3 regions of the Sphingomonas sp. PP-CC-3A-396 genome follow, and region 3 is predicted to be linked to each of the others. Evidence: predicted binding sites of a transcription regulator. Region 3 holds the regulator's gene; each other region holds the start of a gene.
What was found. The regulator LexA, encoded in region 3, represses DNA repair genes until DNA is damaged. The targets are predictions, from matches to a motif close to GTTCCNCNCTTGTTCT.
Positions count from the first base shown of each region.

Region 1: radA (DNA repair protein RadA) is a predicted target of LexA. The motif match lies at 6,556-6,571, and genes of this name have one in related genera.
Region 2: recA (recombinase RecA) is a predicted target of LexA. The motif match lies at 8,162-8,177, and genes of this name have one in related genera.

Region 1 covers NZ_SLYF01000007.1:18,461-28,708, reverse strand. The annotation lists gene C8J40_RS14270 (helix-turn-helix domain-containing protein) at 1-694, shown strand, start outside; gene C8J40_RS14265 (DUF423 domain-containing protein) at 711-1,037, opposite strand; gene C8J40_RS14260 (cation:proton antiporter) at 1,034-2,797, opposite strand; gene C8J40_RS14255 (iron-sulfur cluster assembly scaffold protein) at 2,797-3,228, opposite strand; gene C8J40_RS14250 (CvpA family protein) at 3,225-3,791, opposite strand; gene C8J40_RS14245 (YkgJ family cysteine cluster protein) at 3,851-4,432, opposite strand; gene C8J40_RS14240 (hypothetical protein) at 4,436-4,756, opposite strand; gene radA (DNA repair protein RadA) at 5,172-6,542, opposite strand; gene C8J40_RS14230 (glycosyltransferase family 1 protein) at 6,645-7,796, shown strand; gene C8J40_RS14225 (DUF2218 domain-containing protein) at 7,966-8,256, opposite strand; gene C8J40_RS14220 (PadR family transcriptional regulator) at 8,253-8,843, opposite strand; gene C8J40_RS14215 (replication-associated recombination protein A) at 9,097-10,248, shown strand, end outside.
Region 2 covers NZ_SLYF01000007.1:209,868-220,115, forward strand. The annotation lists gene C8J40_RS15030 (hypothetical protein) at 1-198, opposite strand, end outside; gene moaB (molybdenum cofactor biosynthesis protein B) at 408-935, opposite strand; gene C8J40_RS15040 (lytic transglycosylase domain-containing protein) at 941-2,812, opposite strand; gene C8J40_RS15045 (uracil-DNA glycosylase) at 2,809-3,549, opposite strand; gene C8J40_RS15050 (electron transfer flavoprotein-ubiquinone oxidoreductase) at 3,690-5,351, shown strand; gene C8J40_RS15055 (tetratricopeptide repeat protein) at 5,488-6,765, shown strand; gene C8J40_RS15060 (4-(cytidine 5'-diphospho)-2-C-methyl-D-erythritol kinase) at 6,970-7,896, shown strand; gene recA (recombinase RecA) at 8,254-9,327, shown strand; gene C8J40_RS15070 (class I SAM-dependent methyltransferase) at 9,908-10,248, shown strand, end outside.
Region 3 covers NZ_SLYF01000004.1:118,644-128,891, forward strand. The annotation lists gene C8J40_RS08915 (hypothetical protein) at 1-338, opposite strand, end outside; gene C8J40_RS08920 (aminodeoxychorismate/anthranilate synthase component II) at 536-1,219, shown strand; gene trpD (anthranilate phosphoribosyltransferase) at 1,216-2,208, shown strand; gene trpC (indole-3-glycerol phosphate synthase TrpC) at 2,210-2,986, shown strand; gene moaC (cyclic pyranopterin monophosphate synthase MoaC) at 2,983-3,450, shown strand; gene C8J40_RS08940 (energy transducer TonB) at 3,542-4,237, opposite strand; gene C8J40_RS08945 (molybdopterin molybdotransferase MoeA) at 4,793-5,974, shown strand; gene lexA (transcriptional repressor LexA) at 6,043-6,714, shown strand; partial or broken gene C8J40_RS08955 (ComEC/Rec2 family competence protein) at 7,375-8,619, opposite strand; gene C8J40_RS08960 (VOC family protein) at 8,766-9,164, shown strand; gene C8J40_RS08965 (ComEC/Rec2 family competence protein) at 9,292-10,248, opposite strand, start outside.

The DNA of each region.
Region 1 (10,248 bases), on a different contig from region 3:
GGCCGGCGAGATCGTCCTGATCGATGTCAGCCGCGCGACACGCAACATGATGCGGGACGCGCGGATCGCGACGCTGGCGATCGCGCAGGACCGGATCGAGGAGACCGTAGGGCCGATCGGCGCGCTCCATGGGCGCGTGCTGGCCGCCGATCATTGCCGGCTCTACGCCGATTTCGTCCGGTCGCTGCTATCCAACCTGCCAACGATGAAGACGTCGTCGCTCCCGGCTGCGACCTCCGCGCTGTGCACGCTGTTGAAGGTTGCACTGGAAGCCTATGGTCTGCATGACGCAGTGGTCGAAGGCAGCCGCGACGGGCGGCGGCTTGGTCAGCTTCGCACATTGGTCGACGGACGGCTGGGCGACCCGACCTTCGATCCCGAGACGGCGATTGCGGAAAGCGGCGTCTCGCGCGCAACGCTGTACCGGATGCTGCGACCGCAACGCGGGCTCGCGGCCTTCATACTTGCACGTCGCCTGGAGCATGTTCGGCGGGCGCTCTCCAACGCCGCTGAACGGCGCTCATTCGCAGACATCGCGCTCGATGCAGGGCTCGTCACCGAAAGCCATGCGAGCCGCGCATTCCTGGCTCGCTACGGGCTGCGGCCCGGCGGCTATCGTGCAGCGATCGCCACCGCCATCGCCGAGACAGATCCGATCGAGCAGATGCGGTTATGGCAGCAGGAACTGCGCTGATCTGCACGCGAAAGGTTTAGCCGCGCGCGGTCCAGGCCAGCCACAACCAGCCGCCGATCAGCAGCGCCCCGCCGATCGGCGTGATCGCCCCGAACCAGCGCGGTGCCCCCAGCGCCATCGCGTACAGCGTCAGCGCGAAGATCGCCGCACCGATCACGAACAGCCATGCCGGCCCCCGCGCCTCCATCCGGATCGCGACCAGTGCCGCGACGACGTGGACGAGTTGATATTGCGCGCCGGTCTTCAGCCACTCCGCAGCCGATCCGCTTGCGCCATGCGCGCCGAACGCGCCCGCCGCGACTGCGATCGCCCCCGACAGGGCGGCAAGGATGGCGATAATCATGGCGTATCATTCCCCCAGGGAAAGCGTTTGGCAGTCTCGGCGCGCGCCGCGCGCATATCGCCCGAATCGATCTGGAGCTGCAACCGCTCCTTGTCGCGCGACCGGTACACCTCCTCCGCGCGGTCGATATCGGTCGGCGACACGTCGAGCCCGCGTAGCGCCAGCCGCGCCATCTTGACCGCGGACTCCATCACCTCGCGCACCACCGCCGTCGCCGACGTGTTCTTCAACTTCACCAACGCGCGGCGATCGAACGCGCGGACATAGATCGCGGCCTTCGGGAACGCATCGTGGACACCCTCGATCGTGTCGGGATCGAGCTGGTCGCCGTCCATGCAGAAACAGATGATCTCCGCCTCCGCCGCGCCCGCCTGTCGCAACAGGTCGAGCCGCGTGCCGTCACCGTAATAGACCTTCGCACCGAACTCGCCGGCGATGTCGATCATCTCGATATCGGTGTCGATCAACGTCACCGGGATATCCTGCGCGAGCAGCATCTGGCCGACCGTCTGGCCGAACCGCCCATAGCCGACGATGATCGCGTTCGCGCCGTCGACCTTGGGCCCGTCGCGCTCCTGCCCCTCGGCGATCGGCTCGGTCCGGAAGCGTCGCGTGATCCCCATCAGGAACGGCGTCGTCGCCATCGACAGCGTAATGATCGCGCCGAACAGGCTCGCCGCCTGCGGTTCGATCAGCAGCCCGGCCTGCGCCTGCGCGAACAGCACGAAGCCGAATTCGCCGCCTTGGCTCAGCAGCAGCCCGAGCGCGAACGCCTGCCGCCACGTCATCTTGAACGCCATGCCGATCAGCATGATGACACTGGTCTTGGTGAGGATCAGCGCCGCCGCCATCGCCATCACGAAAAACGGCCGCTCGGCGATCGCGCCGAGGTCGAGCACCATCCCGACCGCGAGGAAGAACAGGCCTAGCAGGATCGAGCGGAACGGCTCGACATCGGCCTCCAGCTCATGCCGATACGGGCTGTCCGCGAGCATGACGCCGGCGATGAACGCCCCGAGCGCGGTCGACAGCCCGAGCCATTCCATGATCGCCGCGCTGGCGATGACCGTGAACAGCCCCGCGAACACGAACATCTCGCGCTCGCCGAGATTGCCGATCAGCCTGAAGAACGGGCGTAACAGGAAACGCCCGGCGATCACCAGACCGACGACAGCGAGCACGGTATAGACCGCGAGCAGCCAGCCCGGCGGCGCGTTGGCATCGGCCGGGTTGCGGCTCATCGCCGCGACGATCGTGATCAGCGGCACGATCGAAAGGTCCTGGAACAGCAGGATCGAGAAGGCGCGCTCGCCGAACGGCGTTCGCATCCGCCCCGACGAGCGCAGCATCGGCAGCACCTGCGCGGTCGACGACAGCGCGAGCGGGAGACCCAGCGCGAGCGCGGCGGGGAGCGAGAACTTCGCGCCGATCCAGACGATCGCGGTGATTGCGAGCCCGCAGATCGCGACCTGCAAGAGGCCGAGCCCGAAAATCTCCTCCTTCATCCGCCACAAGCGGGAGGGATTGAGTTCGAGTCCGACGATGAACAGCAGGAGCGTGATGCCGAGTTCGGCGAACCCGAGCTTAGACTCCGCATCGCCGACCAGTCCCAGCACATGCGGCCCGACGACCGCGCCCGCGACCAGGTAACCCAGCGTCGCACCGAGCCCGAGCCGGCGGAACAGCAGCACGAACATCAGGCCGAAACCGAGCAATACGACGCCGTCACGGAGCAGCGACGGGGCCGTACCCTCCGCCATCAGACTTTCGCCTTTGCAGCGGTGTCGGCAGCCTCGGCGGCGGCTTCGAAGGCGAGCCGGATCGAGGGGTGGCGCGCGGTATAGTCGAGCGCGGGGGTGAAGATATCCATCCCCGGCCAATCGGGCGCATCGCCTTCTCGGGCAAGCCACGCGGTCAGCGCGTCGCGGGTCGCGGCGAGTTCGGCAGGGGTGCGGCCGAGGATGTTCGCCGCGAGCAACGACGACGACGCCTGCCCCAGCGCGCAGGCACGAACCAGCAGGCCGACCTCGCTGACGCGACCTTCGCCGTCCACCGCGACGTCGATCGTCACGCGGCTGCCGCAGATCGGCGAGCGTTTCTCCGCGGTTGCCATCGGCTCGGGGAGGCGTTCGTGATACGGGATCGTCGCGGCAAGGCGGAGGATCTCGGCGTTGTAGAGGGGCGCGCTCATGGCTTTGGTTCGCTTGCGTTATCGGATTTGGAGGGCGGCGTGCGGGCGCCGAATACGGGCTGACCGCGACGACGGCGGTCGACGAAATCGGCGATGCCCGCGCTGGTCGCGTTGAGCAGCGGATAGGTGCGTGACCGCGTCATCCATTCGGGGCGGCGCGATGGCCCGCCACTCATCGTGTCGATGACCAGCGTCGCGAGCAGGAAGACGAGGCTGGCGAGGATCAACCCTTTCAACGCCCCGAAACCGAAGCCAAGCGCACGGTCGACCGGACCAAGGATCGAAGTCCGCGTCCGCGCCCCGATCGCGTTGGCGACCAGCCGCCCGCCGATATAGGTGACGCCGGTAATGATCGCGAAGGCGAGCACCGCGGCGCCACCGACCGTCCCGATCATCGGCGACAGCGCCGCGGCGAGCGGGATGTGGAACAGCTTCAACATCGCCACCATCGCCACCCAGGCGAACATCGACAGGACTTCGGTGACGAACCCGCGGATCAGCCCGAGCACCGCCGAGCCGGCGACGGCGAGCAGGACGACGATGTCTAGGGCGGAAAGGTTCATGGCTTCTGGAATAGGGACGCGGGAGGCGAACCGCTAGTGCGGGTTGCGCTCGACGATTCTTAGCGGTTCAAGCCGAAAACACCGTAGCGTTCGCGCCACGCGGCGACTTCGCCCTGCAGATGCCTGGGCGCTGCCTCTCCCGAGAGGACAAAGCCAGCGACGTCGTTGTCGGGATGCATCAGCATTTTCTCCGCCCCGTCGCTGAACCACACCGGGACTAGCTGGTCGCACACGGCGTCCAATACCGCCGCCGCCATGCCGTTCGCGATCGCATCGCTGCCGGCGAGCAGACGGACATGGATCGAGACGCCTTCGAGACAGGTCTGCGGCTTGTCGACGAAATTGAGCGACACGAGCAGCCCGGACCGGTCGGGCCGAGCCGCGTCGGGCAGGCTCGCAACCCGTCGCCAGACGCAGAACCACGTCCGGCAGATGCGCGGGCGAACCGCATGGATACCGCACCCCTGGTCGCAGAGGTGAATACACGGCGTTCCCGCGGGTTTCGCGAACTCTGGCGTCTTCACCGTCAGTTCGGTGCAGCACGCGGTGCAATCACCGCACTCGCGATTGAGAAGGATCGGTCCCAGCAGCGTGGTTTCCACGTCGGCATGTGGTTGGGTCGGGATGTCACGCCGATCCACGGTTCAATTCCCTTCGGAATCCACCGTGAAGACCATCGGCTTGCCCCGAGACATCGGCTCCCATCCCGCGGCCAACGCCGCCCGCACCCCGCGGGTGATCGTCGCATCGTCGATCTGAAGCCGCCCGCGCGGTAACCCCTTCAACAGGCGTTTCGGCGCGGGGAACTCGAGCAGGGCTTCCCGTTTGGCGTCTTCCTGCAACAACGAGATCGTCATGCCCTTCCAGCCCTCGGCATCCGTGTGCTGCGGCTCGCGCTCGAGATTCCAATCGTATCGGGTGCCATCGACCTCGACGGTACCGGTATTGCTTTTCGTGTTCGCCATGCGGGCGCCATAGCATGGCTGTCGCGAGAGGCCATGCGCTCGCCGCATGACCGAACCTGCCGCGACTATGGTGCTGTGTGCGGTTCGATCGACTGATGACCGACAACGGCCATCACCGCCCCACCCCGGCGAAGGCCGGGGCCCAGTTGGAAAGGTCGTGGTAATTGAACGCAGCGGTCGCCAGCAACGTCCCCCAACTGGGCCCCGGCCTCCGCCGGGGTGGGACTTCATCTATTGGGTATCAGTGCCAAACGAGTCCACGATGACGCGGTACGCTGATGGGAACGCAGCGCGCACCCCCCCGATCGGACCTTTCGCACGGCCCAGCACAATCACCACCGTTTCCCTGTTCTCCCGCGAAGGCGGGAGCCCAGTCTGGATTCCCGCCTTCGCGGGGAAACAAGGTTTTAAGCGCCTACCCCCGCCCCATCATGTGATCGACGAACGAGGCAAGCGTCTTGAACCCCGATAGCTTCATGCCGCTCTTCTCGCCCGTCATCGACGCAGGGACCAAGGCGCGCTCGAAGCCGAGCTTGCTCGCTTCCTTCAACCGCAGCGGACCATGCGCGACCGGGCGGATCTCGCCCGACAGCGCGACCTCGCCGAATGCCACCGCATCGACCGGCACCGGCCGCTCCGACATCGCCGAGATCAACGCCGCCGCCACTGCCAGATCCGCCGCGGGGTCCTGCACACGGTAGCCGCCCGCGATATTGAGATACACTTCGGCGTTGGAGAAGCTCAGCCCGCACCGTGCCTCCAGCACGGCCAGGATCATTGCCAGCCGCCCCGAATCCCAGCCCACGACGGCGCGCCGGGGCGTTGCGCCCGACGCCAACCGGACGGTGAGCGCCTGGATTTCCACCAGCACCGGCCGCGTCCCCTCCAGCGCCGGGAACACCGTCGCCCCCGTCATCGCATCATCGCGGTGTGTCAGGAACAGCGACGAGGGGTTGCCGACCTCCGCCAGTCCCTCGGTCTGCATCGAGAACACGCCGATCTCGTCGGTCCCGCCGAAGCGGTTCTTGATCGCGCGCAGGATGCGGTACTGGTGGCTGCGCTCGCCCTCGAACGACAGCACCGTGTCGACCATATGCTCGAGCACGCGTGGTCCCGCGATCGAGCCGTCCTTGGTAACGTGCCCGACCAACACCACGGCGGTGCCGCGTTCCTTGGCGAACCGGATCAGTTCCTGCGCCGACGCCCGGACCTGGCTGACCGTCCCTGGAGCGCCCTCGATCAGGTCGGAGTGCATCGTCTGGATCGAATCGATCACCAGCATCGCGGGCGGCTTGGTCTGCAACGTCGTCAGAATGTCGCGCGTCGAGGTCGCCGCAGCGAGCTGCACCGGCGCATTGCCAAGCCCCAGCCGCCGCGCGCGCAACCGCACCTGATCCGCCGCTTCCTCGCCCGAAACATACGCGACCGATTGCCCCGCGAGCGCCATCTTCGCCGCGGCCTGCAACAGCAGCGTCGACTTGCCGATCCCCGGATCGCCGCCGATCAGCGTCGCCGAACCCTCGACGAACCCGCCGCCCAGCGCACGGTCGAGTTCGGCGATCCCGGTCGCCATCCGGTCGGGCAGCTTGATCTCCGCATCGAGCCCGACGAGTTGGATCGCGCGGCCGCCGGTCTGGAGGTTATGCTTCGAATGGAACGGCGTGGCGGCGGTGTTCGCCTCCTCGACCAGCGTGTTCCACTCGTTGCAATCGGCGCATTGCCCCGCCCAGCGGTGCGACACCGATCCGCAGGACTGACATACATAACGCTTCTGGGGTTTCGCCATGCGCCGATGTACGAGAACGATACGGGAACATCAATGGCCGGCATACGACCTATGTTGCGGATTTAGTGGCGCTTGACGGCGCACGGCGTTATCCGCGCGATGATGCACGCCACCGACCTGCGCATCGCCCTGTTCAGCGGCAACTATAATTACGTCCGCGACGGCGCGAACCAGGCGTTGAATCTGCTCGTCGGTCATTTGTTGTCGAAGGGCGCGACGGTGCGTGTCTATTCGCCGACCAACGCCAAGCCGGCCTTTCCGCCGACCGGCGATCTGGTCGCGGTGCCGTCGTTGCCGCTGCCGGCGGGGCGTGGCGAATACAAGATGGCGCGCGGGCTGCCCGCGGCGATCCGCCGCGATCTCGACGCGTTCGCGCCAAACATCGTCCACGTGTCAGCGCCCGATTTTCTTGGCCACCGCGCGATCAGTTATGGACGACGAAACGGCATCGCCACGGTTGCGTCGCTGCACACGCGATTCGAGACGTATTTCCGCTATTACAAGATGGCGTTCTTCGAACCCGTGATGGTGAAGATCCTCACGCGCTTCTACAACCGCGTCGACGAAGTGCTGGTGCCGGGGCGCGGCATGGCGGAGATCGTCCGCGACTGGGGCGTGACGACACCGACCGCGATCTGGTCGCGCGGCGTGAACCACGACCGCTTCACGCCGACGCGCCGTGATCTGGAGTGGCGGCGCGCGCGCGGGATTGCCGATGGCGAGGTCGCGGTCGGTTTTCTCGGGCGGCTGGTGAAGGAGAAGGGGCTCGACGTCTTTGCGGACGTGATCCGAACGCTGGAACAGCGCGGGGTGCGTCACAAGGTGCTGGTGATCGGCGAGGGTCCGGCGCGCGACTGGTTCGCCGAGCGCGTGCCGGGCGCGGTCTTCGCCGGGTTCCAGTCGGGTGACGATCTCGGCCGCGCGGTCGCGTCGATGGATGTGTTCTTCAATCCGAGCGTGACCGAGACGTTCGGCAACGTGACGCTGGAGGCGATGGCGGCAGGTGTGCCGGTGGTCGCTGCGCGCGCATCGGGCGCGGTCGGATTAGTCGACGACGGCGTGACCGGCTTCCTCGTGCCGCCGACGGACATCGCAGGATATGCCGACGCAATTGGGCGGATTGTTTCGGAGCCGGGCCTGCGCGAGACGATGGGCTGGGCCGGACACGACAAGGCCGCCGGGTATCTGTGGGATACGATCAACCAGACAGTGCTGGATACGTATCTCGAGGTGATGGCGCGGCGGGGTGGCTAAGTTGTCTGCCACGTGTACCTTTCGAATTCACCTTCCCCCCGCTCCCCTCCCCGTCACCCCAGCGAAAGCTGGGGTATCCCTGTTGGCGGGCGCCGCGACCCGAATCGGGAGATCCCAGCTTTCGCTGGGATGACGATCGAGGGCCGGGATGACGGTTTGGGGGACGATGTCAGACCGTCGCCCAATCGAACGTCAGCGGCGCCTCGCGGAACGCAAACCGGTCGAGGTGGCTCGACACCACCCCGCGCATCCGCTCGACGTCCTCGCCCTCCGGCACGGTCAGCGCGACGTCGAGCGTTTCGCTGTCGGCGCGCATCTCCAGAACCGCGCCGTTCGGAAAGGCGATCCGGCCCTCTTCCTCCGAGAAGGTGACCTCCATCTTGTGGCTCCAATGCTTGGCGAGCTGCTGGAGATACTTGCTCGCCGAATGCGTCGGCACGCGTGCGACCGAGACGCTCACTTGAGCCGCTCGATCTTCTGCGCCGCCTCGTCGAGCAATGCTGCGACCTCATGTAGCGTATCCTCGTTGACGTCCTCGCGCATCAAGCGGTGCTGGAGCACCTGCCGCAGATTGCCCATAGCCCGCCGGATCGGCGCGCCATCGGTCCGCTCGGACTCCGCCCCGACCGCCGCCAGCCGCGCGAACAGCCCGTCCACCACGGCCGCATTCTCGGCCAGATGCGCGCGACCCTCGTCGCTCGCTGCAAAGCGCTTCTTCGCGCCTTCCGACTGCTGCTCCTCGATCAGCCCCATCTCGTCGAGCATGCTGAGCGTCGGGTAGACGACGCCCGGGCTCGGCGCATAGCCACCCCCGGTCAGCCCCTCGATCTCACGGATCAGGTCGTAGCCGTGACGCGGTGCGTCCGCGATCAGCTTCAGCATGACGAGCTTGAGTTCGCCACCGTCGAACAGCCGCCGGCCACGCCCACGTGGGCCACCACCCTGCTTCCACGCAGCATGCTCAGGTCCGTGGTCGCGACCACCATGCCGGTGACCGTCGCCACGGGGGCCGCCGGTCCAAGCTCCATATCCAATACCAAAACGCATTTGAGTGTTCTCCGATATATCTTTATTCATGAGCTGAGATATATCGCAGACTGTTTCGGGTTCAAGAGGTGCGTCGAAAAATTCGCTTTTCCATTTGTCCGTCATCCCCGCGGAGGCGGGGACCCAGACCCTCGGACCGCTCGGCTGTTCGGTGCGTCAGCCGGTATGGATCCCCGCCTGTGCGGGGATGACGAGCGAGCATGGGTGCAGCCAACGGATGGGCAAACCTCTCCCCCGCCCCTATCTTCCGCGCATGGCCGACCTCTTCGCGGGCTTCGAACCCGCCGCCCCTATCGAAACGCACCCCGAAAACGCGCCGCTCGCCGACCGCCTGCGCCCGCGCACGCTGAGCGAGGTGGTCGGGCAGGATCACATCACCGGCCCCGAAGGCGCGATCGGCCGGATGGTGTCGGCCGGACGACTGTCCTCGATCATCCTCTGGGGCCCGCCCGGCACCGGCAAGACGACTATCGCGCGGTTGCTCGCCGATGCGGTCGACCTGCGGTTCGTCGCGATCTCCGCGGTGTTCTCCGGCGTCGCCGACCTCAAGAAGTCGTTCGCCGAAGCGCGCGAACACGCCAAGATCGGCAAACGCACCTTGCTGTTCGTGGACGAGATCCACCGCTTCAACCGCGCGCAGCAGGACGGTTTCCTGCCCTATGTCGAGGATGGCACGGTCACGCTGGTCGGCGCGACCACCGAGAACCCGTCGTTCGAACTCAACGCCGCTCTGCTCAGCCGCGCGCAGGTACTTATCCTCGAACGCCTCGGCCGGGGTGCGCTCGAACAGTTGCTCGACCGCGCCGAGACGGAAATGGAGCGCCCCCTCCCCCTGACCCCGCCCGCCAAGGACGCGCTGATCGCCAGTGCCGATGGCGACGGCCGCTTCCTGCTCAACCAGGCGGAGACGTTGTTCTCGGTAAACCTGCCCGAACCGCTCGATCCCGCCGGCCTCTCGAACTTCCTGCAACGTCGCGTCGCGGTGTACGACAAGGACCGCGAGGGGCATTACAACCTCATCTCCGCGCTCCACAAATCGATCCGTGGGAGCGACCCGCAGGCGGCGCTCTATTATCTCGCGCGGATGCTGACCGCAGGCGAGGAACCGCTGTTCCTGCTCCGCCGCCTGACCCGCGCCGCAGTCGAGGATATCGGCCTCGCCGACCCGCAGGCGCTGGTCCAGTGCATCGCCGCCAAGGACACCTACGACTTCCTCGGCAGCCCCGAGGGCGAACTCGCTATCGCGCAGGCCTGCGTCTATCTCGCCACCGCGCCCAAATCGAACGCGGTGTACAAGGCGCAGAAGGCGGCGTGGAAATCGGCGCGCGAGACGGGTTCGCTGATGCCGCCCGCGTCGATCCGCAACGCGCCGACCAAGCTCATGCGCGATATCGGCTATGGCAAG
Region 2 (10,248 bases), on a different contig from region 3:
GGCGCTCCACTGCGCCGACGTCTTGCACGTCCTGTTCTGAAGGTGGCTGCCGGTAACGGCCGGATCGGTCACGCAATATTTCTGCATCTTCGCATCGTATTTCAGCTTCGTCGTCGGCTGCGACCCGGCCGCGAGGCTCGGCGCGGCGGTGACGAGAACGGCGGCGGCGATGAAGCTGTTCAGGATGAACGATGGCATGATAGCGTCCTTCGGATCGTTGGTGTCGCAACCTGATCGGGTTACAGGACGACCAATGCACCGAGTGTGCCAGTTTGCTAATACGGTGCTACACGAGGTGCAACCCGTTGAACCTTAGAGGGATTTTAAGTTTGCCTTGTCGCGCTACGGAAATGAGCGTTTCGAACGCCACACCATGATCTGGCGCGACGTACGGGACATTGGCGCTTTTAGCGCTCCAGCAACCGCGGCATCAGCTCGACGAAGTTGCAGGGCCGGTGGCGGCTGTCGAGCTGGTCGCGCAGGATCCCGTCCCAGCCGTCCTTCACCGCCCCGGTCGAGCCGGGCAGCGCGAAGATGTACGTGCCGTGCGACACGCACGCGCAAGCCCGCGACTGGACGGTCGACGTGCCGATCGTCTGGTAGCTGAGCATGCGGAAGAGTTCGCCGAAGCCGGGAATCATCTTCTCGGCGACCTGCTCCACGGCCTCGGGGGTCACGTCACGCCCCGTCACGCCGGTGCCGCCAGTGGTGATGACGCAGTCGATTTCGGGATCGCCGATCCAGGCGTGCAGCCGCGAGACGATCGTCTCGACATCGTCCTTCTCGATCCGGCGGTCGGCGAGCACGTGTCCTGCCTCGGTCAAACGCGCGACCAGCGTATCGCCCGAGCGGTCCTCGGCTAGCCCGCGCGTGTCCGACACGGTCAGCACGGCAATCCGGGCCGGCAGGAAAATCCGGCTTTCATCGATCGGCATGAAACTCAGTCCGCGCGCGTGACAGTGGTGGACTGCGGTCCGACGCTGGCATTCACCGCGACGGTGGCATTCAAGGGCGCCGTGGTGGCACGATATTGCGTGTACGGCTTGGTCGCCATCCGCACCGCGGTCGCACCCGGCAGGCCGGGGAAGCGCGGCCACATGCCCTGCGCCAGCGCATTACGGCTGACCGAAGCCTTCTTGCCGCCCTGCGCTTCGTACATCCAGTAGTTGCGCAGCACGGTGGTGACGTAACCGCGCGTCTCCCAGTACGGGATGCTCTCGATATACATCAGCGGATCGCCGTTATCATGGACGATCGCGTTCCAGTCGCCGACCGGGCGCGGCCCCGCGTTATACGCCGCGATCACCTTGGGCAGCAGGCCCCCGGTCACGCCCGCCATATCGCGCAGCCGCTCCAGATGGCGCTGGCCGATGTCCATGTTGGTCGATGGCTTGGTCAGCGCCTTCATGTCGATCGAGGTGCCACGCTCGCGCGCGAAATCTGTCGCGGCGGCGGGCATGATCTGCATCAGGCCATACGCGCCGGCCGGGCTCTTCACGGTGTTGCGGAACCGCGATTCCTCAAGCGTGTGCGCGTAGACCAGCGCCTTGTCGATGTGCCAGCCACTGTCCGGCGTCCAGTTCGGCGTCGGATAGCGCGCCTCGGCAGTCGACGTGACCCCTTGCGGACAATTATGCGCAAGGAAGACGGTCGTCGCCGGCAGGCTCAGCGCTTCCGCCACGCGGACCAGATTGCCGAACTCGCGCGGGTCGCCGATCTTCGCCTGCTGACGGATCACGGTATCGGCCAGATCGGTCTCGCCGACCTCGACCAGCGCCGCGGCGACGCGGACGTTCGGACGCTTGCCGACGACCTTCCAGTCGCTGGCGACGAGACCCCCGACCGACGTGCCCTTGTCCTTCATCGCAAGCTGCTGGCGCGCGAGCTGGCCATAGAAGCTCTCGCTGAACTGCGCCGCCGCCTTGAGGCGACCTTCGATCTTGTCGGGACGCGAGCACACCATGTCGGCACGCGACGCCCAATACAAAGCCGCCGCACGCAGATCGACGTCGCCCGCACGCGCTGCGACGCCCTCGAACCCGCTCTCGGCATTCGCACAATCATTCTGCCGCCACGCCGACAGCGCGTTGACCCAGCGGCCCTGGACCGCCCAGTCGCCGACGCCGTCCTGCGCCTTGGTCGCCATGACCCGCGCGTTCACGTCGTCGCCCTGTAGGAAATAGATCCACGCGATCTTCTGCTGCCACTCGGTCAGCGCCTCCGGGGTAAGACCGGGCGTGCTCTCCAACAGCGACTGCGCTTCGCGGCCCATATCGGCCTTAACGTATGGCTGCATTTTCAGCGCGAGATCGGCGGCGATCATGTCGCCCTTCAGGCTCTTCGCACGGACGCGACGTGGCGCCCCGTCCTGCCAGATCAGCCGCTGTGCCACCGGCAACGGTGGCAGGCCGACCGCACCGCGCATCGACGCCAGCCGCGCAATCTGCTCGGCCTCGGGCAGCTCGGGCGCTTCGTTGAGCAGCGCCACCAAAGGCTCCATCTCGACCTTGGGCGAGCCCTTCGCCGTATACATCTCAGCGCGCGCGATCGCGTGCAGCGGGCCGGGCTTCATGGTGTCGAGCTGGATCTGCGCGTCGGTCCACTTGCCGTCGCGGATCGCCGCGAACACCGTCTTGTACGCCTCGCGTTGGCCCGCATCGAGCTGGTCGGGGATCTGCTCCAGCGTCGGCGCGCCGACCAGCTGCGTCGTCCCGAGCCGGGCATCGCCGCTAGGCTCGCCGGCTACGGTCGCTGCCAGAGCTGGGAAGGGAAGGGCGCTCAGCCCGAGAACGATAGCTAGAGTCCGAATCATCTCACACCCTCTTGCGTCTGTCCGCGCATCAGCATCTGCAAATCCTTCCAGGCCTCGGCCTTGGCCGCCGGCTTCTCGATCAGGAACCGCGGATGAAAGCTCGCGACTACGCTCGTTTCTCCGGTCTTATGGTTAAACCCGTGTAAACGCCCGCGCGCCGCCTGTAATTCCGTCCCGAGGATCGCACGGCTCGCCGCATTGCCCAACAGAAGCAACTGCTTGGGGGCGACCAGGCCGATGTGATGCTTGGCGATTTCCGCGAGCCGCTCCTCGACCTCGCTCTGGATCCGCCCCGCGGTCGGCCGCTTCGCGCAGACCGCCGCAAGGTGTACTTCGTCACGCGTCAGGCCGATCGCCGCAAGCATCTTGTCGAGCAACCGCCCCGAAGCGCCACTCAGCAACGCACCCGCATCTCCGTCGTCGCGGTCCGGGCAATCGACAAGCACCATGACCGTAGCGTCAGCCGGGCCCACGGCCGAAAGCGAAACCCCGCTCCAGTCCGCTTCGGGAACCTCCGCACCACTTCGCCAGTTGAGGAAGTCGGCCAGCAAATGCGGCATCGCAGACGGTGCCACGGCCGGTGCGGCAGGCGCCACGGCGGGCACGACAAGCGGTTCAGGCGCTGCAAACCAGTCGCGCGGCGCGTCGTCGACGAGCGTGTCGACGCCAGCCTCGTGCCACCAGTCGAGCGCACTCGCCGCAGCATTTCGCCAGTCGATGGTTTGGTCCGCCCCCACGCGGTAACCTATGCTGCACGGTTGACGTGGCGGTCAACTCGCGCAATCGCCATATTGGATAAGACGGTGCCGGCCCGAGCCCGAACGAAGGGCAGGGGCGGATAGACTGGGCAAGAGGGGAGATCCCCCGGGAGACGATGATGACGACACGTGAATCGATGCCCTATGATGTGGTGATCGTCGGTGCAGGTCCGGCGGGGCTTTCGGCAGCGATCCGTCTCAAACAATTGGCGGCCGAGAAGGACGCCGAGATCAGCGTCTGCGTGCTCGAAAAGGGCTCCGAAGTCGGCGCGCATATCCTGTCCGGCGCGGTCATCGATCCCAAGAGCCTCGACGAGCTGCTGCCGACCTGGCGCGAGGACGGCTGTCCGCTCGCCGAGGTCCCGGTCACCGAGAACCATCACTGGATCCTCAGCAAGACGAAGAAGAGCGAGATGCCGCACTTCGTCACGCCGTCGTTCCTGCACAACAAGGGCACGTACACCGGCTCGCTCGGCAACCTCTGCCGCTGGCTCGCGGGCAAGGCGGAGGAACTCGGCGTCGAGATCTTCCCAGGCTTCGCCGCCGCCGAAATCCTGTTCAACGACGACGGCTCGGTGAAGGGCGTCGCGACCGGCGACATGGGCGTCGCGCGCGACGGCACGCACAAGGGCGACTACACGCCCGGTCTCGAACTCCACGCGAAGTACACCTTCTTCTCGGAAGGCTGTCGTGGTCACCTGACCAAGCAACTGATCGCCAGGTTCGCGCTCGACAAGGACAGCGATCCGCAGGTCTACGGCCTCGGCATCAAGGAGCTGTGGGACATCGATCCCGCGCTCCACTCGCCCGGCCGCGTCATCCACACGCAGGGCTGGCCGCTGTCCGAAACCGACGGCTCGAACGGCGGCGGCTGGATCTATCACCAGGCCAACGGCCAGGTCTCGATCGGCTTCGTCACGTGGCTCAACTACACCAACCCGCATCTCTCGCCGTTCCACGAGATGCAGCGCTGGAAGACGCACCCGGAGATCGCCGCGCTCCTCAAGGGCGCCAAGCGCGTCAGCTACGGCGCACGCGCGATCAGCGACGGCGGGCTGCAGTCGATCCCCAAGCTCGTGATGCCCGGCGCCGCGCTGATCGGCGACAGCGCCGGCTTCCTCAACGTGCCACGGATCAAGGGCACGCATACCGCGATGAAGTCCGGCATGATGGCCGCCGAAGCCGCGGTCGAGGCGATCGTCTCGCAGCGCGGCCATGACGAACTCGCCGCCTATCCCGAGGCGTTCGAGAAGTCGTGGGTCAAGAAGGAGCTGTCGGTCGTCCGCAACGTCGCGCCGCTGGTCAAGAAGTTCGGCGATCTGATCGGTTCGGGCCTCGCCGGCATCACGATGTGGCTCGAGCATCTGGGCATCAAGGTGCCCTTCACGATGCACCACCATCCCGACCACGAGAGCCTGTGGCGCAAGGACCTCGTCAAGCCGATCGTCTATCCGAAGGCTGATGGCGTGCTGACGTTCGATCGTCTCTCGTCGGTGTTCATCTCGAACACCAACCACGAGGAGGACCAGCCGGTCCACCTGACGCTCAAGGATCCGGCGGTACCGATTACGTACAACCTGCCGATGTACGACGAGCCCGCGCAACGCTATTGCCCGGCCGGCGTTTACGAGGTGGTCGGCGAGGAAACCGGCGACCCGAAGTTTGTCATCAACGCGCAGAACTGCGTCCACTGCAAGACCTGCGACATCAAGGACCCCACCCAGAACATCAACTGGGTCGTACCCGAGGGCGGCGGAGGCCCCAATTATCCCAATATGTAAGCCAGTATTCTTCGCACTCGGTTTCGTCCTGGCGGCTCCCGCCACGGCCGGGACGGGTGATCTCTCCGCCTATCTGAAAGCCCGCGCCGCCGACGCCGCGGGCAGGCCGGACCTCGCCGCCGCCAGCTATGCTAAGGTGCTGGCGGCATCGCCTGCCGATCCCATCGTCGCGATCCGCGCCTACCGCGAGGCGCTGGAGGCGGGCGACATGCCGCTCGCGACGCGCGCCGCCGCGGTGCTGGGCAAGGCTGGCGTGGCGCCCGCCGATGCCGCGCTGCTCCCGCTCGCCGATGCCGCGCGGCAGGACGACACGAAGGCTGCAAGCGCCGCCATCGCCACGCTCGCCACCGGCCCGCTCGTGGTGCTCGCGCCCTCGCTCTACGCCTGGGTCGCGCACGCCGAGGGTCGCGACCCCGAACCGTCGCTTGCCACCGCCGCGAAGGACCCCGTCGCCAACCGCTTCGCCACCGAGACGCGCGTGCTGATCGCCGCGGCGCCGGCCAAGCAACCGCTCGCGATCGGCGTCTCGCGGCTGCTCGCCCGCCTCGCCAGCGACCTCGCCGCGGGCGAACCCTCTCCGCTGTCGATCGCGCTGACGCAGGCCGCGCTGCGCGCCGACCCCCGCTATGACGGCGCGCGCATCCTCCTCGCCGACGCGCTCGCCCGCAACAAGGTCGTCGACCGGGCGCTCGCGGTCCTCGACGAGATCGATCCGAAGGGCCCGTCCGCCGCGGCCGCCGCCGCCGAGCGCATCGACATCCTGTCGAACGCCGATCGCGATGGCGAGGCGCTTGCCGCCGCCAAGAACCGCGTCGACCAGAAGGGCGCGGAGCCCGCCGACTGGCAACGCTATGCGGACTTGCTGCTGACCACCGGCAACCCCGCCGAAGCCGCGACCTGGTATCAGCGCATCATCGCCGCCGACGGGGACAAGGGCGGCACATGGGGCGCGTGGCTGCAATATGGCGGTGCGCTCGACCAGGCCGGCCGCTGGCCCGAAGCGCGCGACGCTTTGGAAAAAGCCGTCGCTCGAGGCCCTGCGCAACCGCTCGCGCTCAACTATCTGGGCTTCGCGCAAGTCGAGCACGGCGACGACATCCCCGCCTCGATAAAGCTTTTGGAACGCGCCAGCCACCTCGACCCCACCAACGCCTCGATCACCGACTCGCTAGGCTGGGCCTACCACCTCTCGGGAAACACCGCGCGTGCGCTCCCGCTGCTCGAAACCGCCGCGCAAGCCGAACCCACCAACGCCGAAAATTCCGATCACCTGGGCGACGCATACTGGAGCACAGGCCGAAACTACGAAGCCCGCTACGCCTGGCGCGCCGCGCTCCTCACCGCCGAACCCGCCGATACCGCACGCATAACCGCAAAGATCGCCAACGGCCTCCCCCCAAAAACCCGGCGCTAAGTCCCTCTGCCACCGGGGAGAGGGAAGGACCCCACACTACCCAAAAACCGTCGCCCCAGCGAAAGCTGGGGTATCCCAAGAGGCACGCGCCGCCTGCCAAACCACGATATCCCGGCCTCCGCTGGGATGACGGATGTTTTGTGGCTAAGCCGATGCACAACGCCGAACGCCGGCCAAGTCCGCGCAAAACCTCGAGACCCCGCAATGCCCGCCATAACCGAATCCGCGCCCGCCAAGATCAACCTGGCCCTCCACGTCCGCCGCCGCCGCGCCGACGGCTATCACGACCTCGAAACCCTCTTCGCCTTCGCCACCGACGGCGACCTAATCACGGTAGAAGCCGCCCAAACCAATAGCTTCACCATAACTGGCCCCTTCGCCGTCGCACTCCTCCCAACCCCCAACACCCCCCCGGCGAAGGCCGGGGCCCAATTGGGAACGGACAATGAAGACGCGCACGGCTTGCCCAACGCCACTCAAGGCAGCGCCCCTTGGAACGGCAATCTCGTAACCGCTGCCGCAGACGCCTTCACCACCGCATTCGCTCCGAACACCCACCACGCCATAACTCTCGAAAAGCACCTCCCGATCGCCTCGGGCATAGGCGGAGGATCAGCCGACGCCGCGGCCACCCTCCGAGCGCTGGCCCGACTCCACGGCGTCCCGTCAACCGACCCCCGCCTTCACGACATCGCCGCAAAGCTCGGCGCAGACGTCCCCGCCTGCCTCGCCAACCGCACCACGCTCGGCACCGGCAAGGGCGACACGCTTACCGAGATCGAAGGTCTCGTCGGCACGCCACTGCTCCTCGTGAACCCCGGCGTCGCCGTCTCCACCGCCGCTGTCTTCAAAACCTGGGACGGCAAGGACCGAGGCCCGATCTCCAAAGGTGACCTCCTCGCTCGCGCCCTCGAAGGCCGCAACGACCTCGAGCCCCCCGCGCTAGCGCTCGCCCCCGAAATCGCGGAAGTGCGCACCCTTCTCGACGCAGCGCACGGCGTCCTCCTGTCCAGAATGTCCGGCTCTGGCGCCACCTGCTTCGCTCTGTTCGAAACCCTCGAGGCCAGAGACGCCGCCGCCACCGCCGCAAAAGCCCGCGGTTGGTGGACCCTCGCAACGACGCTCGCCTGATCAAATGCGAGCCCGAATAAGCCCACCCTCGTAAGAAAGACTGACCGAATTTCGATCAAAGATCGCCGCCCCCACCCCGTCATTCCCGCGGAGGCGGGAACCCATACTGGTTGGCGTCGCAATAGGATCGCTGGCCTTCAGGCTATGGATCCACGCCTGCGCGAGGATGATGACCGATCATATATTAAGGCGGCCGATTTCGTGGCGCCGTGCCCAGCGCATCCGTGACCACGACCAAGCCCTAAATCTTTCCGCACAAACCACCGTTCCCCACTTGTTCCACAAGAACAAAGAGAATACATGGCGATTGACGCGTTGAATGGCACGCGCGCTTGCTTTAGCGATGGGAGCTTATCAATGGCCGCTAATCTGAAAGTGATCGACACCGGCATGGCAACCGCAACCAACGACCGCCAGAAGGCGCTCGACGCCGCGCTCGCGCAGATCGACCGCGCCTTCGGCAAGGGCTCGGCGATGCGCCTGGGCTCGAAGGAAACCATGCAGGTCGAGGTCATCTCGACCGGATCGCTCGGGCTCGACATCGCACTCGGCGTCGGCGGCCTGCCGCGCGGCCGCGTGATCGAGATCTACGGGCCGGAAAGCTCGGGCAAGACCACGCTCGCGCTCCACGTCATCGCCGAAGCGCAGAAGGGCGGTGGTACCGCGGCGTTCGTCGATGCCGAGCACGCGCTCGACCCGGTCTATGCCAAGAAGCTCGGCGTCAACATCGACGAACTGATCGTGTCGCAGCCCGACACTGGCGAGCAGGCGCTCGAGATCGTCGACACGTTGGTTCGCTCGAACGCGATCGACGTGCTGGTGGTCGACTCGGTCGCGGCGCTCGTGCCGCGTGCCGAAATCGAGGGAGAGATGGGCGACAGCCATGTCGGCCTCCAGGCCCGTCTCATGTCGCAGTCGCTGCGCAAGCTCACCGGCTCGATCAGCCGCTCGCGCTGCATGGTGATCTTCATCAACCAGCTCCGCATGAAGATCGGCGTCATGTACGGCAACCCGGAGACGACGACCGGCGGCAACGCGCTGAAGTTCTACGCCTCGGTCCGCCTCGACATCCGTCGCATCGGCGCGATCAAGGCCGGCGAAGAGGTCACCGGCAACCAGACGCGCGTCAAGGTCGTCAAGAACAAGGTCGCCCCGCCGTTCAAGCAGGTCGAGTTCGACATCATGTACGGGCAGGGTGTTTCAAAGCTCGGCGAGATTCTCGATCTTGGCGTGAAGGCGGGCTTGGTTGAGAAGTCCGGCGCCTGGTTCAGCTACGACAGCGTCCGCCTCGGCCAGGGCCGTGAGAACTCGAAGACCTTCCTCAAGGACAACCCTGAAACCGCCGACCGCCTCGAAAAGCAGATCCGCGCGCGCACCGACAAGGTCGCCGAGGAAATGATGGCCGGCCCCGAAGAAGGCGACGATGCCTAAAGCTACTTTCCCTCTCCCTCAGGGGAGAGGGAGGGACCCATTGCCTTCGCAATGGGGGGCACGCGCACGGTTCATGGCTCATGGCTCATTGCGCCAAAGATGCTCACGGCGGGTGGTTCAAAGACATGGTGAACTGACACGGCGCCAATCCACCTCCCAATACCACCCCGGCGAAGGCCGGGGCCCAATTGGTATGACCCCGCAAATAGAGTCCTGTGCCGAGCCAAGCCTTGTCGGATGATCAACTCTGTGTTTGGCAACACGCCCATGTACGCTTGATATCTTGCACCCTCTTGTTCTCCCGCGAAGGCGGGAGCCCAGACTGGATACCGGCCTTCGCCGGGAAATTGGGAAACGAAGAGCAGCGTGCTAGGCTTGGGAAACCCTCGAAATCTCGCAACACCAAACCCACGCCAGCGTCTACACTTCCTATACTTTACTCCAAACCACCGCCCCGAACCGCAACCAAAAAGCACCCCAGCCCATGACCACCGCCCAAGACTGGACCGGCAGAATAGGCGACGTCTGGGCCGCGGAATGGCGCCGAACCGACCGCAGCTTCACCAACCTGACCCCGCATTTGAACGCCGCGATCCTGTCCGCCGCCACCCCCCAAACCCGCAAGATCATCGACATAGGCTGCGGCGCCGGGGCAACCTCACTCGCCACCGCACAAGCACTCCCGAACGCGCAAATAACCGGCATAGATCTCTCACCAAACCTGATCGAAATCGCCAAACACCGTGCCGAAACCCAAACCAACGCCAGTTTCGAGTGCGCGGACATCGCCGCAGCCGCCCCGAACCACGCCCCAATCGACCTCTACGTCTCCCGCCACGGCGTCATGTTCTTCGCAGACCCCGTCACCGCCTTCACCACTTTGGCTGAAGCCGCCGCTTCAGACGCAACGCTAGTCTTCGC
Region 3 (10,248 bases):
AGGAAGCAGCCCGACTGTCCGCCCGTCCCGACCGCCGAACACGTATCCGGCAACCCGCCAGCCACGCGCCCAAGCTGGTCCATCGACGCGGCACGGTTCACCCAGCTCTGGTTCTGCGCCGCGATCGGCTTGTCGTCGCGCAGCGCCTTCGGAATACGATAGGGCTGATCGAGCGTCGAGCAGACCACCACCTCGCCGTTGGTCGACGGCGGACACTTCTGATCACCGGTCAGCGTAACGCTGCGGATGCGCTGCGGTGGCGAGGCGACCTGAGCATCCTGCGCGAACGCCATGGTGGGAAGTGCAATCAGTGCGGCAAGGACGACGGTACGAAACATGGATCAGGCTCCTTTGAACGAATAACGTCCGTCACACGGCATTGCTCCGCACTGAATGAATGCCTGCGCTGCTTCCGCCATATAGGGGTCGCTCCGACCGATCGCGACCCGCCCGCGACGAAATCGCGATGACCCGGCACGACCGCAGCCCGACGCGGGCATATTGCACCGGGCCCCGCTTAGGCTATGGCGGCGCCATGATCCTCGTCGTCGACAATTACGACAGCTTCACCTGGAACCTGGTCCATTACCTGATGGAACTCGGCGCCGAGGTCGAAGTCGTCCGCAACGATGCGATCTCCGCCGGGCAGGCTCTGTCGTCGGGCGCGGACGCGTTCCTCATCTCCCCCGGGCCCTGCACGCCGACCGAGGCTGGCGTCAGCCTCGACCTGGTCGCGGCCTGCGCGGATGCCGGCAAACCGCTGCTCGGCGTGTGCCTCGGCCACCAGGCGATCGGTCAGCATTTCGGCGGCAAGGTCGAACGCGGTGGCCTGATGCACGGCAAGACCTCGCCGGTTCTCCACGACGATACCGGGCTCTACGCTGGGTTGCCCTCGCCGTTCATCGCCACGCGCTATCATTCGCTGATCGTCAACGCGGTCCCCGACACGCTGGTCGTCAACGCGACCGCGCAGGATGGCACGGTCATGGGCTTCCGCCACGCCACGCTGCCAATCCACGGCGTCCAGTTTCACCCCGAAAGCATTGCGACGGAACACGGCCACGAGATGCTGGCGAACTTTCTCAAGATGGCCGGCATCCCCCACCAACTCCCCTCCCGCCTGCGGGAGGGGTCGGGGGAGGGGCGTGCCGCATCCACGACGTCCGTGAAACAGGAAGCCCCTCCCCTAACCCCTCCCGCAAGCGGAAGGGGAATATGACCACCGTCGCCCTCCTCCCAGACCCCAGCTCGCCCCTCTCCCGCGAATCCGCCCGAGAAGCGTTCGCCGACATCCTCGACGCCCGCGCCAGCGACGACGCGATCGCCATTTTCCTCACCGATCTCGCGACCCGCGGCGAAACCAGCATCGAGATCGCCGAAGCCGCGCGCGCGCTCCGCAACCGGATGATCTTGATCGACGCTCCCGCCGGCGCGATCGACGTCTGCGGCACCGGCGGCGACGGCCACCACACCTTGAACGTCTCGACCGCGGTCGCGCTTGTCGTCGCAGCATGCGGCGTGCCCGTTGCCAAGCACGGCAACCGCGCCGCCTCCAGCAAGGCCGGCGCCGCCGACACGCTGGAAGTTCTCGGCCTCGACATGGACCGCGCCGGCGCCACCGCCGAGGCCAGCCTCAACAAGATCGGCATCGCCTTCCTGTTCGCCGCCAACCACCACCCGGCGATGAAGCGCATCACCCCGATCCGCCAGCGCATCGGCAAGCGCACGATCTTCAACCTGATGGGCCCGCTCGCCAACCCGGCCGGCACCACCCGCCAGCTGATCGGCATCGCCCGCCCCGATTACGTCGCGCTCTATGCCGACGCGCTCGAACAGCTCGGCACCCAAGCAGCGCTGGTCGTCTCGGGCGAAGAAGGCCTCGACGAACTGTCGGGCGCCGGCCCCAGCATCGTCGCCTCGGTCGGCACCGTCGCGCTGCCCGCCAAGGTCGCCCCCGAAGACGCCGGCCTTACCCGCCACGCCATCACCGACATTCGCGGCGGCGACGCGCACCACAACGCCGACGCACTCCGCCGCCTGCTCAAGGGCGAGACCGGCGCCTACCGCGACGCCGTCCTGCTCAACGCCGCCGCCGCCTTGATGGTAGCCGGCACCGTCCCCAACCTTGTCGACGGCGCGGCCAAGGCCGCCGCCGCCCTCGACACCGGCAGCGCCGACGCGCTGCTCGCCCGCTGGATCGCCTACTGACATGACCATGCTCGACCGTATCCTCGAGACCAAGCGCGCCGAAGTCGCAGCGCGCAAGGCAACCACCTCGCTCGCCGATATCGACGCCGGCATCGCCCGCATGTCGAAGCCACGCGGCTTCCGCGCCGCGCTCGACGCCAAGACCGGCTACGCGCTCGTCGCCGAGGTCAAGAAAGCGAGTCCGTCGAAAGGCCTCATCCGCGCCGACTTCGATCCCGTAGCCCACGCCCGCGCATATGAAGCCGGAGGCGCCGCCTGCCTCTCGGTGCTGACCGACGAAAAGTGGTTCCAGGGCTCTGACGCCTACCTGACCGCGGCGCGCGACGCCGTCTCGATCCCCGTGCTGCGCAAGGACTTCATGGTCGACCCGTGGCAGTCGACCGAAGCGCGCGCGATCGGCGCCGACTGCATCCTGATCATCGTCGCAGCACTCGACGACATCCAGATGGCCGAGATCGAGGCCTCCGCGCTCGAATGCGGGATGGACGTGCTGGTCGAGGTCCACGACGCACACGAGATGGAGCGCGCGCTGCGGCTCAAGTCGCGCCTGATCGGCGTCAACAACCGCGACCTGCGCGACTTCTCGGTCGATTTCCAGCGCACCTACGACCTCGTCGGCAAGGCGCCTAAGGACTGCACCTTCGTCGCCGAGAGCGGCCTCACGACGCGCGCGGAACTCGACGCGATGGCCGAGCACGACATTCACTGCTTCCTGATCGGCGAAGCACTCATGCGCCAGGACGATGTCGAAGCGGCAACGCGCGCTCTCGTCGGATGACCGGCCTGACGCACATCGACGAAGCCGGCGCGGCAAGAATGGTCGACGTTGGTGGCAAGGCGGTCACCGCCCGCGAAGCCGTCGCCTCAGGCCGCATCACCATGTCCACCGAAGCCGCCGCAGCGATCGGCGCCGGCACCGCGAAGAAGGGCGACGTCCTCGCCGTCGCGCGCGTCGCCGGCATCATGGCCGCCAAGCGCACGAGCGACCTGATCCCCCTCTGCCACCCGCTCCCGCTGACCAAGGTGGAAATCGACCTCGTGGTGGACGAAACCGGCGTAACCGCCACCGCCACCGCCTCGACCGAAGGCAAGACCGGCGTCGAGATGGAAGCGCTCACCGCCGCCACGGTCACGCTCCTGACGATCTACGACATGGCCAAAGCGATCGACAAGACGATGGTCCTCACCGACATCCGCGTCCGCGCAAAGTCCGGCGGCAAATCCGGCAACTGGGCCGCGTAGAAGAAAACCCTCCCCCCAACGGGGAGAGGGATAGACGCCAAAGGCGGCGAGGGTGAGGGCAAGCCAAGCAGAACGCGCCTAGCCTGGGACTTCAATCCCCACCCATAGCCCATTCATGATCCTCCACGATCGTCGACTCCACCGGCCGCCCCGCCGCATCGAGCGAAGGCTCATACCGAAACCGCTCCTCGATCAACCGGCACGTAAGCGCATCCAACTCCCGGCTCCCGCTCGACCGGGTCACCCGGCACCGAGACACCCGCCCATCGGTCTGGACCAGATACCGCACCGAAACCCGCCCCCGGATCCCCGTCTCGGCCGCCTCGCGCGGATAGTCCGAATCCTTTAGCCGCCCCTTGCGCCACCGCGGCGGCGTCTCCTCACCACCCCCGCCGTCGCCATTGCCATACCCACCGCTCCCGGTGCCATTGCCGATCCCGCCACTCCCCGTCCCCGGCCCGCGCACATCCGAAGCGCCCGCCGTAGCCTGCGCCCCCACCCCGGCCTTCTCCGCAACCACGACAGGCGGCAGCACCACAACCGGCACCACCGGCGGCGGCGCCACTACCTCGGTAGCCTTCGACTTCAAATTAGGCGGCGACGCAGCCCCCTCCGGCTTGCGGCTAGGCGACGGCCTAGGCCGCACCTTCTCCTCAGGCGGCGGCGGTGGCGGAGGCGGCGCCGCATCGAACACCTTCAACGCATCGCTGACCACCGCCGGCATCGTCACCACCAGCCCGTTGAGCAGCGCATAGCCCAGCACCCCCGGCAACAGCACGGCGCCCACCGCCGCCCCGATCCTGTCTCTCGCCCGAGGCTGATTGCGTGTCATCATGCTGATCTGGTGTCTCTTTCCCCCAAACATAGCCCCGCAAAGGATGAACCCGCGCTGGCCAGAGGTTCAGAGACGGCGAGCAACGACGACCTCACACTCGCCGTTACTGTCGAGGAAGTCCTCACACAGATCAAAACCCCACCCCGGCGAAGGCCGGGGCCCAGTTGGGAAGGTCGCAGTAGCGAAGCACGACAACCGCCAAATTTATGTTTCCCCGCGAAGGCGGGGACCCAGCCCTGGGCTCCCGCCTTCGCGGGAGAACAAGAAGGCGGTAGCTAACGTTCGATATCTGCCCGCCCAGACATCGCCATGGCGGCTAAGCTCTCCGCGCCCCGCTTAGCCAACAACGCCTGTCCTACATATCAAACCCATGGCAAAGCACGGAACCTACCCCCACGCCCCGCGCTTCCCCATACATCGCCCAAAGAACAAACCGCCAAAACGCTCCCAGCGTCTACACTTCCTATACTTCACTTTTCCGAACCGCCCAGAAACAGAGCCTTACGCATGACCCTAGTCCCCGTCGCCGAAGCCCAGTCCCGCCTCTTCGCCATGGCCCCTCGCGTCGGCCACGAGACCGTGACGCTACGCGAAGCCGCCGGCCGCTGGGCCGCCGAGGACATCCTCGCCCGCCGGACGCAACCCGCGGCGGATCTCTCGGCCATGGACGGCTACGCGATCCGCTTCGAAGACCTCCCAGGCCCCTGGAAAGTCATCGGCGAAAGCGCCGCCGGCCGCCCCTTCGCAGGCAATGTCGCCTCCAACGAGGCCACCCGCATCTTCACCGGCGCCGCCATGCCCGAAGGCGCCGACACCGTCATGGTCCAGGAAGAAGCCGAGCGTGACGGCGAAACCCTGATCCTCGCCGGCGAAGGCCCGCCGACACTTGGCCGCAACACCCGCCGCAAGGGCCTCGATTTCTCCACCGGCACCCGCCTGATCGCCGCCGGCGATCGCCTCAGCCCCGCGCGCATCGCCGTCGCCGCAACCGGCGGCCACGGCACCCTCACCGTCAACCGTCGCGTCCGCGTCGCCGTCGCCGCCACCGGCGACGAACTCGTCCCCCCCGGCTCGACCACCGACGGCGTAGCGCTCCCCGAATCGAACGGCATCATGCTCGCCGCGATGCTCGCCGACATGCCCGTTGACATCATCGATCTCGGCATTCTGCCCGACAATCTCGAGATCCTCCGCGAAGCCTTCGCGAGCGTCGAGGCCGACCTGCTCGTCACCACCGGCGGCGCGTCGGTCGGCGACCACGACCTCGTCCGCCCCGCGATCGAAGCCGCCGGCGGCACCATCGACTTCTGGCGGATCGCGCTGCGCCCCGGCAAGCCGATGATGGCCGGCCGGATCGGCGAGATGATGGTCCTCGGCCTCCCCGGCAACCCGGTCTCCGCGTTCGTCACCGCGACGCTGTTCGTGAAGCCCGTCGTCGCGCACATGGCCGGCGCACGCGATCCGCTCCCCCAGTCGACCCACGCGCTGCTCGGCGAAGACCTCCCCGCCAACAACGCCCGCACCGACTATCTCCGCGCCGAGCTGCGCGACGGCAAAGCCTATGCCTCGACGATCCAGGACAGCTCAATGCTGCTAACGCTGGCCCGCTCGACCTGCCTCATCGTCCGCCCCGGCAACGCTCCGGTTGCAAAGAGAGGCGAATCGGCGGAAATCCTCGTGATCGCGTGATACGGACGCTTGACGGCGTTAATTATGTTCCATAGAAGTTCCCAGTCTGTTCCGGACGGAGAACCGCCATGCTCACGCGCAAGCAGCACGAACTCGTCTGCTTCATCAACGATCGCCTCAACGAAACCGGCGTCTCGCCGTCGTTCGAGGAGATGAAGGACGCCCTCGACCTCAAGTCGAAGTCGGGCGTCCACCGTCTGATCAGCGCGCTCGAGGAGCGCAACTTCATCCGCCGCCTGCCGAACCGTGCGCGCGCACTCGAAGTGCTTCGCATGCCCGAGCGTGCCGAGAAAAAGGCGCCATCAAAGGCGTCGAACGTAAAGCCCGCGCCCGCTACCGCGCCACAGCCAGCGAACGACGTCGTCGAGATCCCCCTCCACGGCCGCATCGCCGCCGGCGTCCCGATCGAAGCGTTCGAAGGCAGCACGATGCTGGCCGTCCCCGCCGCACTGCTGGGTTCGGGTGAACACTATGCGCTCGAAGTCTCCGGCGACTCCATGGTCGAGGCCGGTATCCTAGACGGCGACTACGCCCTGATTCGCCGCACCGAGACCGCCCGAGACGGCGAGATCGTCGTCGCCCTGATCGAAGACAGCGAAGCCACCCTGAAATACTTCCGCCGCGAAGGCGCCATGGTCCGTCTCGACCCTGCAAACCGAGCCTACGATCCCCAACGCTACGCCCCCGCCCAAGTCCGCGTCCAAGGCAAACTCTCCGGCATCCTCCGCCGCTACGACTGAACTGCCGGGACCGACCTGCGTCATCACGACGCAGGTCGGTCTCGGTTTTTGGTTGCTCAGGAAAAGCGACAGCCTAGCCTTAAGCCAAGTCGCTTCTCCGGCCGACAACAGCGGCCGGATCTCTTAAGCAAGTTAAGCGAGATGTACTGGGCGTGTCGAAAAGCGACTAGTTTTTCGACACGCCCAACCGGCCCCCAAGCGTCCGGAAGCCCCTCTCACGCTCTGATGCATAGTCGCGTTCTCGACTCGAATGCCCAATCTCTGCGTCTCTGCGCCTCTGCGCGAACATCTCGTCCTCAATCTCCAGCGCGGCCGAAGAATTGGTTCACGTGGAGACGCGGAGGGGTTGCGCTTAGGGAAAACGAAGCACCTCCAAACGTCTTCGGAAGGAAGACTAAACAGTCCCCAGCCCGAGCCACCCCGTCATACAACAACCTTCTCCGCGTCTCCGCGTGAACCAGTTCGTCTCGCTGTGACCGCACGGGAAAACGAAAGATCTTGTTCACGCGAAGGCGCAAAGGCGCGAAGATATGGTGCCTGGATCAGCGCCTACCGGCTTTCGCTGGCGGCAAAAAACTGACGTCGGCTTATCGTTCATGGAGGTTTAAGGCCTCCCAAGCGGCATCACCTTCGCGCCTTTGCGCCTTCGCGTGAACAGTTCTATTTTTGACGGCCTTGGCCGGCGCGAAACGCCGATACAGTACCGTGAAACCGATCATGGCGCGGCCTGAACGCGTACGCGGTGCGTTCGAGGAGAGGCGGATCGCGCCAGGGGTGACGATCGCCTGCGTTCAGGATGGTCACGACCGTCCCGCTTCCCAAGGTCAGCGCGACGCCGCCCGTACGCCGGAGTACACGACGATCCAGTTTCAGCCACCGCGGTACGCACCGCTTCGGCAGACCGCGTTCGCTGACGACAACATCGGCGCCGTGACAAGCGGTAATGAACTCAGCAATCGGCACCATATAGTCGCTGCGGGTCGCCAGGATGCGCCACATCCGTCCCCGCGCGCCGATATCGGTAACGCAAAGATCGCGGCTGCACCGCGCATCGGGTTGGTCCGCCAGCAGCAGCGGCTCGCCATCCACGCCACCATTCTCTGCAAGCATGTCGCGCGTATAGTCGCCGGCCCGATCGCGCAGCATCGCAAGCCCCGCCGCCGTCCGCACCGCGACATGGCGCCCGTCGCCGGTCACGAGAACATCCGGCGCGGGCGTCGTCAACGCCCAGACCGCGCCGATCGCCAGTGGTACCAGCCCGAGCCGCCGCCACCGCGTTCGCCACAAGGCGATCCAGATGCCACCGACGATCATCAACGCGAACGCCGCCGTCGGCATAGCGGGCAAGGACCGCACCGATCCTGGCGCGCTGGCAACGATATGCGCGAGCCACAACAGCGCATCGAGCGAGCGCTGGACCAACCACCATATCGGTGCACCCAGCCCGCCGGCGTCCAGCAGCAACGCCAGCGCTTCCAACGGCATTACCACGAACGTCGTCAGCGGGATCGCAATGATGTTGGCGAACGCGCCGTACAGCCCGGCCTTGTGAAAATGATATACCGCGATCGGCATCAGCGCGAACTCCACGAGCAGCCCGGTGATAAGCAGCGATGCTACCCCGCGAGCGAGGCGGCGCGGTCGGCCCTCGTCGTGGGGCCCGAAAAACGTGCGAACCGAAGGGTGCTCGTGCAGCGCCATGATTGCGGTGATTGCCGCAAACGAAAGCTGGAAGCTCGGTCCCGCCGCCGATTCGGGCAGCACGAGCATGACGCACGCCGCCCCCGCCGCGACGAGGCGCAAGGTCATCGCCTCACGCCCCATCGCGAGAGCTGCCAGCACGAGCAGCGCGGCCACGCACGACCGAATCGTCGGAACCTGGCTTCCGGTCAGGGCGTTGTAGCCGTAGCCTACTGCCGCGCGATTTTCTCGAACGTCCGCTGACGCCCACTTGCGGACATTCCACGGGCCGGGGTGACTGCGGGTTACGCGCCAGTTAGGTGAGACTGCTAATAGCGATCGAAAGTCGATCAGCCTTCAGGAGAGTGTCTGTGCTTTTTCACACCATGGTCGGATCGAATGACATCGAACGGTCAAAGCGCTTCTACGACACGGTGCTCGCCACCCTGGGTGCAGGCGAAGGAACGCGGAACATCGCCGACAGCGGCCATACCCGTCTGATCTACAACAATGGTAACGGAACCAACTTCATCGTCAGCCAGCCGATCAACGACGAACCGGCAAGCGTCGCTAACGGCAGCACCGTTGCCTTTTCCTGCGACTCGCCCGAACAGGTGAAGCAGCTTCACGATACCGCCGTTGCCGCTGGCGGGTCCTCGATAGAAGCTCCGCCGGGACCGCGCGAAACTGCCTCCATGGGCACCATCGAGCTGGCCTATTTTCGTGACCCCGACGGCAACAAATTGTGCGGAATTCATTTTCCTGCCTGATTCGTTCGATACGGGTCCGCTTCTGTCGATAGCGGACCCCGATCATGCGATCCCGCGAAGACCCGCTTTCCTCCAATCCCGGACATTCAGTGGCCGCGCAAATCTGCCAAAAATAAGGGTTTGACTCCTATAACGCACGGGTCAGCAACGTATAGCCGATTGCCGCCGCCGCTCCCGCCAGCGCAGCGATCAGAGGCAAGCGCGCGTGCAACGCCAGCCAAGGGCTTAGCGCCAGCAGACGCAACACGATCAGCATCGTCGCGGCTACCGCAGCCGTAATATGCAATCCGCTCACCGACAGCAGATGCGCGAGCCCAGCGCGGCGCATCGCCTCCGAATCCTCCTCGCTGATTGCGCCGACGTCGCCGGTGGCTAGTGCGGCGGCGATCCCGCCCGCGCTGCCATCCAGTCGCGAGACAATATGGCGCGACAGCGCGACGCGGATGCCGGCTCCCGACTCGCTCGGCGTCGTCACGACCACCGGTGCGAAACCTCTTCCTGTCGCGCCGATCCCGCCGAACCAAGCAACTCGGGCGAAATCGTAGGCGCCCGGCACCGCGGGCAGCGGCGGCGGCATCAGCCGCGCCCGCAGACGCACGACCGCTCCCGTTCCCAGCAGCTTCGGCGCATCCGATTCCGCCAGATTGACGCGGATGCGGTATGGCAGGGTCACCGGTTGCCCGTCGGTCTCGGCGCCCTTCCCGATCGGCAGCAGCGTCAGCCGGACCAGCTTCCGCGCCACCAGCGGCTCAATAGCCTCCACCCTCGCGGAGAAACTCGCGATCGACGGTCCGCCCAGCACTGGTCGCGCCACCGACTCTGATCGCGCCCAGATGAGACCCAGACCCAGCGCCGCCGTCAGCAACCCAATCGCGAGCGACCGCGCCGCACGGCCACCCTGCCCGACCGCCAGACATGCCAACCCGCTCGCCACCAGCAGCAGTATTGCCACGCACCACGCCGCCGGATCGGGCAGCGCGAACCACAAAGCGATCCCGCCGCCCAGCATTACCGGCAGCCATAACACCAACTGGTCGCGCTCCGCCTCGAGCCAGCGTTCCACGGCAAGCCCGACGACAGCCCC